DNA from 2 places in the Planctobacterium sp. AWM4_229 genome. Region 2 is predicted to be linked to the other one. Evidence: predicted binding sites of a transcription regulator. Region 2 holds the regulator's gene; the other holds the start of a gene.
The links. The regulator NrdR, encoded in region 2, represses ribonucleotide reductase genes. The targets are predictions, from matches to a motif close to AAACACNANATNTNGTGTTT.
Positions count from the first base shown of each region.

Region 1 (4,217 bases), on a different contig from region 2:
ATCGCACACCGTGTTTAGCCAGATAGTAGGCAAAATTGATAACACCAATTCCCAGTGTTCTTCGTCCCATTGTGGCGTTGTAAGCAGCTGGTACTGGATAATCTTGGTAATCAAGTAAGCTATCCAATGCTCTAACCGCTAACTCAGAAAGCTCTTTGAAATCTTCTGGAGACTCAATTGCACCTAAGTTAAATGCGGACAGAGTACAAAGGGCAATCTCACCTTCTTCGTCATTAACATGAGATAAAGGCTTAGTTGGCAATGCAATTTCTAAACACAAGTTACTTTGTTTTACCGGGGCAACCTTGGCATCAAAGGGACTGTGGGTATTACAGTGATCAACATTCTGCAGATAGATACGGCCTGTACTGGCTCGCTCCTGCATAAATAAACTGAACAATTCCAGTGCTTTGATTTGCTTTTTACGAATGCTGGGGTCTTGCTCGTATTTAGTGTATAGCGCTTCGAACTTGTCTTGATCCGCAAAGAATGCGTCGTAAAGGCCTGGTACATCAGAAGGGCTAAACAAAGTGATGTGACTGTCTTTAATCAAGCGTTGATACATGGTTTTATTAAACTGCACACCATAATCAAGATGCCGAACGCGGTTTTCTTCAACTCCACGATTGTTCTTAAGTACCAATAACGATTCAACTTCCATGTGCCATAGGGGATAGAAAAGTGTAGCAGCACCGCCTCTTACTCCACCTTGAGAGCAGCTTTTAACAGCGGTTTGGAAGTATTTGTAAAATGGTATACAACCTGTGTGGTAGGCTTCTCCGCCTCTAATCGGGCTGCCCAACGCGCGAATGTTACCGGCATTTACGCCAATACCAGCGCGTTGACTCACATATTTAACGATGGCACTCGCAGTAGCGTTAATTGAATCAAGGCTATCGCCGGTCTCAATTAACACACAAGAACTAAACTGGCGGGTAGGGGTTCTCACACCAGCCATAATGGGGGTTGGCAGCGAAATTTTAAATTTGGATGTGGCATCATAAAAACGCTTGATGTAACTCATACGCGTTTCGGTGGGGTACTTAGCAAACAAACAAGCCGCCACAAGAATGTATAAAAACTGAGCGCTTTCATAGATGTCACCGGTTACCCGGTTTTGCACCAGGTACTTGCCTTCCAGCTGTTTTACTGCGGCATAGCTGAAATCCATATCACGCCAATGATCAATGTATTCGTCCATTAGCTCGAACTCAGCTTCGCTGAAATCTTCTAACAGATGAGCGTCGTATTTGCCCATTTCCACCATTTTTTTGACGTGTTGTACCAACGTTGGTGGTTCAAATTGACCGTAAGCGCGCTTGCGCAAATGGAAGATTGCCAGTCGGGCAGCGAAGTATTGATAATCAGGACTATCAGTCGAAATCAGATCGGCTGCTGATTTGATTAATGTCTCATGAATATCTTCAGTTTTTATCCCGTCATAAAACTGAATGTGCGCTTTTATCTCCACTTGAGACACGGAGACGTTGGTCAGGCCTTTAGCCGCCCAATCAAGAACACGGTGAATTTTATCCAGATCAATAGGCTCACGCTCACCATTACGCTTGGTGACGTATAAAGTATTATTCATAATGCTGCCACTGTTATTATTATATGTTTCTGCGAATTCGAAGATGTGAAAATTGTGCTACCACATTGTGTCCTGGTCTATGTTGCACTCTTAGGAGTACTTGTAAACCTGAACTCGACTCGCCATTCCCCAATACAGGATGTGTCGTTGCCATCCTTGAGACACAAGATAAAGGGGTTTTAGTCGCATTTCAACCCAAGATATAGGGGCGTCTGTTGCTTTATTCGCCGCTGTTTTTTTCGGTTAGTGTAAGCTAACTTCATAGCTTAATACTCTTCAGTATATTTGGAATTTCAACAGGATTATTACACCGCTAATTTGGCATAAATCAAATAGTAATAAAATCGCTTCATTTAGATTGAAGCGATCTAAGTACTTTGTTGACAAAATTAACGTTGTTTAAACGGAGAGCTTAATTAACCGAAAGCGTTTCCACTGAGTAAATGTCGTAGCTCATTGGCACTATTTATCTCAATATCGACATCCCAACTTTGCAGCAATTCAGGCTCAGTCAAATAGCCGTAGCGGGCTAAAACGGGAACCATCTTTGCGGCACGTGCAGCTTCCATATCGCGTTTGGCATCGCCGACATACCAGATGTTTTTCGCTTCTATTTCTAGTTTTTCAGCAGCCTTGAGTAGAGGCTTTGGGTGTGGTTTGCGCTGCTCGAAAGTATCTCCCGAATAACACACCTGGAAGTTTTTAAATTCTGAAAAATGGGCTAACAGTGGCTCAGTAAGAAAACCAGGCTTATTGGTTATGATCCCCCAAGGGATACGCTTATTATCGAGACATGCAATTAATTCAGCAATGCCCTCAAAAGGGCGGGTATGTTGACAAATATTGGCTTGATAATGGTCCAACAATTGAGCTCTTAAGACTTCAGCATCATATTTCTCAAACTGTTCCTCCATGCCCATTTTCAACAACCCTAGTGCGCCATTAGACGATTCCACTCGGTACTCTTGATAACTTTTAGCGGGAAATCCGTGTCGCTCTAGAACAAAGTTTAATGCCGCACCTAAATCAGGTGCGGTATCCAGGAGAGTTCCGTCTAAATCAAACAGTATAGCTCTGGGCGCAATCACAGTTTTCTGCAGCCTACGATATAATTAACATCGACATTGCGGTCGGATAGGAAATAAGTCTTGGAAAGTGGGTTGTAATGCAATCCAGTTATCTTTTTTGCTTGCAGTCCATTGTGATCTGCCCAATTCAACAGCTCAGAAGGTTTAATAAACTTGTTGTAATCATGAGTACCTTTGGGAACCATGCCCATAACGTATTCAGCCGCGACAACCGCCAATGACCAGGACTTAATGTTTCTATTTAACGTGGAAAAGAATACCCAACCGCCGGGTTTAACCAATTTAGCGCAGGCGGCAACGACAGAAGACGGCTCTGGCACATGCTCTAACATTTCAAGGCAAGTGACCACATCAAACTGGTTAGAGTGTGTTTCGACAAACTCTTCCGCCGAGCTTTGCTGGTAATTGACTTTGGCCCCTGATTCCAGGGCGTGTAAACGCGCTACCTCGAGGGGCTCTATCCCCATATCAATGCCCGTTACATTAGCCCCGGCTTTTGCCATGGATTCGGATAAAATACCGCCGCCACATCCAATGTCGAGGGTGTGCAATCCGTGTAGTCCATTGGTTTGCTCCATAATAAAAGACAGGCGCAGCGGATTTATGTCATGTAGAGGCTTAAATTCACCTTCCAGATCCCACCATCTACTGGCCAAATCGGCAAATTTTTGTATTTCTGTATAATCTACGTTTTGTTGCAAAGTGCTGACTCCAAACAAGTTTCGGCAAGTATAAGGCCTCAAATGCTGCATTAACAGGTTCGTTTGCACATATATTCGCCAATCAGCATCTTTTATTTTTGTAGTTCGATGATAGAATCTTGAACACTTTTATTTCCTGTTTAGATATGCGGAAAGCTAACACTAGTTATTCCGTGCAAATACAAATGAACAGTGATGTTTCCCGATAACCATCGGCGAAAATAATAACAACAAGGCTGTATATGACTGACAACGCCAAAGAAATCCTTCCAATTAATATCGAAGACGAGCTGAAAAACTCCTACCTCGATTACGCCATGAGTGTAATTGTAGGACGTGCACTTCCAGACGTTCGTGATGGTCTGAAACCCGTTCACAGGCGCGTACTTTTCGCCATGAACGAGTTGAAGAATGACTACAACAAACCATACAAAAAATCTGCCCGTATCGTCGGTGATGTAATCGGTAAATATCACCCCCATGGTGATTCTGCGGTTTACGACACGATTGTGCGTATGGCGCAACCATTTTCGCTTCGATATATGCTGGTAGATGGTCAAGGCAACTTTGGTTCAGTAGACGGTGACTCCGCCGCTGCAATGCGTTATACCGAAGTGCGCATGGCGAAAATTGCCGCTGAGTTGCTAGCCGATTTGGACAAAGAAACGGTAGATTTTGTGCCTAACTACGATGGTACGGAAAAAATCCCTGAGGTTTTACCTACCAAAGTTCCTAACTTATTAGTGAACGGTTCATCGGGTATTGCGGTTGGTATGGCGACAAACATTCCGCCACATAATTTGACCGAAGTTGTTAATGGCTGTATCGCGCTTATCG
Region 1 is NZ_JBSWWX010000001.1:90,487-94,703, reverse strand. Features, by position in the region: gene nrdA (class 1a ribonucleoside-diphosphate reductase subunit alpha) at 1-1,591, opposite strand, end outside; gene ACXAGP_RS00460 (HAD family hydrolase) at 2,008-2,679, opposite strand; gene ubiG (bifunctional 2-polyprenyl-6-hydroxyphenol methylase/3-demethylubiquinol 3-O-methyltransferase UbiG) at 2,676-3,380, opposite strand; gene gyrA (DNA topoisomerase (ATP-hydrolyzing) subunit A) at 3,623-4,217, shown strand, end outside.
Region 1: a site for NrdR is predicted at 1,783-1,802, ahead of nrdA (class 1a ribonucleoside-diphosphate reductase subunit alpha). Genes of this name have one in related genera too.

Region 2 (4,217 bases):
GTGACTATTACCTGTACAGCAAAGGGAAGTTTACTTTCATTACTTCCAGCCGCCCGGATATGCCCATTGATAAAATTAATCAAGTATTCCAGACCGAAATTAAAGCCCGTGATGGTTTGAAGTTACCGACATTACTCACATTACCCGCTGTCGCAGAGTTGAAAAACCTGCCAGCAATCATGCTCCCGCATGGTGGGCCAGAATCCTATGACACGATAGAGTTTGACTGGCTAGCGCAGTATTTCTCCAGTCGAGGTTATCTGGTCATGCAGCCGCAATTTCGAGGTTCCAAAGGCTTTGGTGCCGACTTTGTCTTGCAAGGTCGCGGTGAGTGGGGGCGTAAAATGCAGGACGACCTTACCGATACCGTGAAAACCCTGGTTAAATCAGGCTATGTAGACCCTGACAGGGTTTGTATAGTAGGTGGTAGTTATGGTGGTTACGCAGCTTTAGCTGGTGCTGCCTTTACACCTGACGTGTATCAGTGTGCAATTTCATTGAATGGTGTTGCAGATATTGAACGCATGCTAAAAGATGACCGTTACGAACACGGCAAAGATCATTGGGTGGTGGCCTACTGGAATAAACTGATCTCAAATGGTGAAGTAGATGAAGCCCACATCAAAAGTATCTCGCCAATTAATCATGTGGACAAAATTAAAATTCCAGTGTTATTAATCCATGGTACTCACGATGAAGTTGTGCCAGATCATCAATCGGAAAATATGTATGATGAGCTTGAAGATGCCGACGCTGATGTGACTTATGTTGAACTGGATGAAGGCGATCATTATCTCAGTAAAGCCGAGCATCGTATGGCTGCTCTGAAGGCAATAGATGCTTTTCTTGACAAACATTTGCCCGCTAAATAAGACTACGATGATTTCCACGGCTGGCTTGATGAGCGCATCAGGCCGGCCAATAACGAGTTTAATGCCTCTTCTTCGTATTCCCTATTTTATTTTTTGCCCCGATTAAGTTATGTTGTTGGGTATAGCAAATATTTCGAACAATTATAAATGCCAGTTGTAACGCAACTTCCAGACGATAAAAAACTACACGTTTTGTTTCGGGTTGAACCCGGCTGTATGGGTCCTGCCGGTATCGATTATATCCAGGACTACTGTAAATATGCGCAGCAGCGTGTACAGAACCTGCATGCCGAATTTGTAAAGTGGGAAATCGTCGCTCGAATGAACAAAAAGCTTCCGGAAATGCAGTTTCGTGCATTGAATAAAAATCTCACTCACGATCAGGCTGAAAAGTACCTGGCAGTGTTCGGTCAAAATCTGGAGGAGTTTGAAGAACACCTGCACGATATGCTTGCCTTGTTAGTGGACGAATTTTGGGAAAAGGACGTTAAACGAGGCTTGTAATGGCAAATTGACAGCTGGCAAGTCTGTCATCGTCTATACACCTTTCTCTTTTGGCTTGGTCAAGGCTTGAAAATAGTCTTTCAGCACCTATATTGCCTATACCACAATACACGCTTTTTCAGGTTTTCACTTCTATGATTTGTCCTTTTTGCATGACCCAGGAAACCAAAGTTATTGATTCTCGCTTGGTATCCGAAGGGGCTCAGGTGCGCCGACGCCGGGAGTGTACGCAATGTCATGAGCGCTTTACCACATTCGAAATGGCCGAGCTGGTGATGCCAAGAATAGTGAAGCGAGATGGCACCCGCGAACCCTTTAACGAGGACAAATTGCGTGCAGGCATGCAGCGGGCTTTGGAAAAGCGCCCGGTTAATACTGAAAAAGTAGAGCAAAGTGTTCATCACATAAAGTCCCATTTACGTGGCACCGGAGAGCGAGAAGTCAGCAGTGAACTGGTGGGTAACTTGATCATGGCGGAACTCATTGAATTGGACAAAGTGGCTTATGTGCGCTTCGCCTCCGTTTATCGCTCCTTTGAAGATATTAAAGAATTTGGCGAGGCAATTGCCCGACTGGGAGATTAAGATGTTCTCCGTAACCGACGCCAAACATATGGCCAGAGCGATAGAACTGGCTAAACAGGGGAGATTTACCACCAGCCCCAATCCCAATGTAGGTTGTGTCATCGTATCTGAAAGCGGCGCGCTTTTGGCAGAAGCATTCCATCAAAAAGCCGGAGAGGCCCATGCAGAGGCCGCTGCACTTGCCAATAGTACTGAATCGGTGGCAGGGGCTACCGTCTATGTCACCTTGGAGCCCTGTTCTCATTATGGCCGCACGCCGCCTTGCTGTGATGCCTTGATCGACGCCAGAGTAAAGCGCGTTGTCGTGGCGATGCAAGATCCCAATCCGAAAGTAGCTGGCCGCGGTTTTCAAAAGCTGCGTGACGCCGGGATTCAAGTGGATGTTGGCTTAATGGAAGCCGCTGCCAAAGAGCTCAATATCGGTTTTATAAAACGTCATTTGCACGGGATGCCCAAAGTGACCTTAAAAATGGCGGCGTCGCTGGATGGTAAAACGGCCCTTTCAAATACTCAAAGCAAGTGGATTACTGGTGCCGCGGCGCGTCGAGATGTGCAGCGCCACAGAGCAATGAGTTGTGCCATCATTAGTGGCTCAGGTACTGTGCTGGCAGATGACCCATCTCTTAACGTGCGCCGTGAAGATTTGCCGGAGTCAGTAGAAGCAGGTTATTCCAATGAGATAAGGCAACCACTTCGGGTGATCCTGGATGGCAGAAATCAACTGCACAGTAAATTAAAAGTTTTTGCCGATAACAATGTTCTGGTGATCAATCTGTCGCCTAATGCCGAATTATCAAAAGTCGGCATCAAACAGTGGCAAGCGCCAGCCCAAAACGGAAAAATTGATTTACGAGCCGTATTAGCCCACCTTGCGCAGATGCAACTAAATGATATTTGGTTAGAGGCAGGCAGCCGATTAGCGGGGGCATTTATCGCAGCCGAATTGGTGGATTCTCTCATTCTCTACCTTGCACCTAAACTAATGGGGCATAGCAGTTTCAGTTTGGTAGAGTTACCCGAATTCGAGAATATGCAACAGGTACCGGAACTTCAGATTACAGAAACTAAAATGGTGGGTGACGATATGAAAATCGTGGCTCACTTTCGCTAATTTATCCCGAGAGGTTAGAGTGTTTACCGGAATTATTGAATCAGTAGGGAGCATTGCTTCCATGCAGGCCCGAGGCAGCGATATGCGGGTAGCCATTACCACCGGCAAACTGGATATGTCGGACGTACAATTAGGTGACAGTATCGCAACTAATGGGGTTTGTTTGACTGTTGTCGAATTTTCTTCACAACACTACGTGGCGGATGTTTCCATGGAAACTATCAAACGCACCGGGTTCGCTAACTACTCCCAAGGCATGGCGGTTAACCTGGAAAAAGCACTGATGGCCACATCTCGTTTGGGCGGTCATATTGTCAGCGGTCATGTTGATGGGGTGGGGGAAATCGCCAGTATCGAGAATGCCGGACAAACCTGGGAAATCTGGGTAAAAGCTCCCGATAATCTGGCCAAATACATCGCTGAAAAAGGTTCAATTACGGTGGATGGTGTCAGTCTCACGGTAAATGATGTGGACGGCGCAAAATTTAAATTAACTCTGGTGCCTCATACCTTGCAAGAAACCATCATTCAGCATTATCAAGCTGGTACCAAGGTAAATCTGGAAGTTGACGTAATTGCCCGCTATCTGGAGCGCCTGATGTTAGGTGATAAAGCCGCACAAAGTCAGTCTGGCGATATCAATTTGGCATTTTTAGCTGAAAATGGTTATTTGCGATAGTACAATTCGCCACCATTCATTGCACAAACAAAAATCAGGCTGGTGTGATTGTTAATCTGAATCAGCCGAGAACCCTACAGTAAAGAATTTATGTCATTAAATAGCACCGAAGAAATACTCGAAGACATCCGCAACGGCAAGATGGTTATCCTGATGGATGATGAAGATCGTGAAAACGAAGGCGATCTCATCATGGCCGCAGAGCATATTACGCCTGAAGCTATCAATTTTATGGTGACTCACGCCAGAGGACTTGTCTGTCTACCCATGACACGTGACCGTTGTGAGACCCTCAAATTACCCTTAATGGTGGACAACAATGGTGCGCAATTCTCCACCAACTTTACGGTTTCAATCGAAGCCGCTGAAGGGGTGACTACTGGTATTTCTGCCGCTGACAGGGCCAGAACCATTTTAGCCGCCGTGGCCCCTGATGCCGTTGCTGCTGATATCGTCCAGCCCGGACA
Region 2 is NZ_JBSWWX010000005.1:268,236-272,452, forward strand. Features, by position in the region: gene ACXAGP_RS12800 (alpha/beta hydrolase family protein) at 1-872, shown strand, start outside; gene ACXAGP_RS12805 (hypothetical protein) at 1,020-1,376, shown strand; gene nrdR (transcriptional regulator NrdR) at 1,511-1,960, shown strand; gene ribD (bifunctional diaminohydroxyphosphoribosylaminopyrimidine deaminase/5-amino-6-(5-phosphoribosylamino)uracil reductase RibD) at 1,956-3,071, shown strand; gene ACXAGP_RS12820 (riboflavin synthase) at 3,091-3,750, shown strand; gene ribBA (bifunctional 3,4-dihydroxy-2-butanone-4-phosphate synthase/GTP cyclohydrolase II) at 3,841-4,217, shown strand, end outside.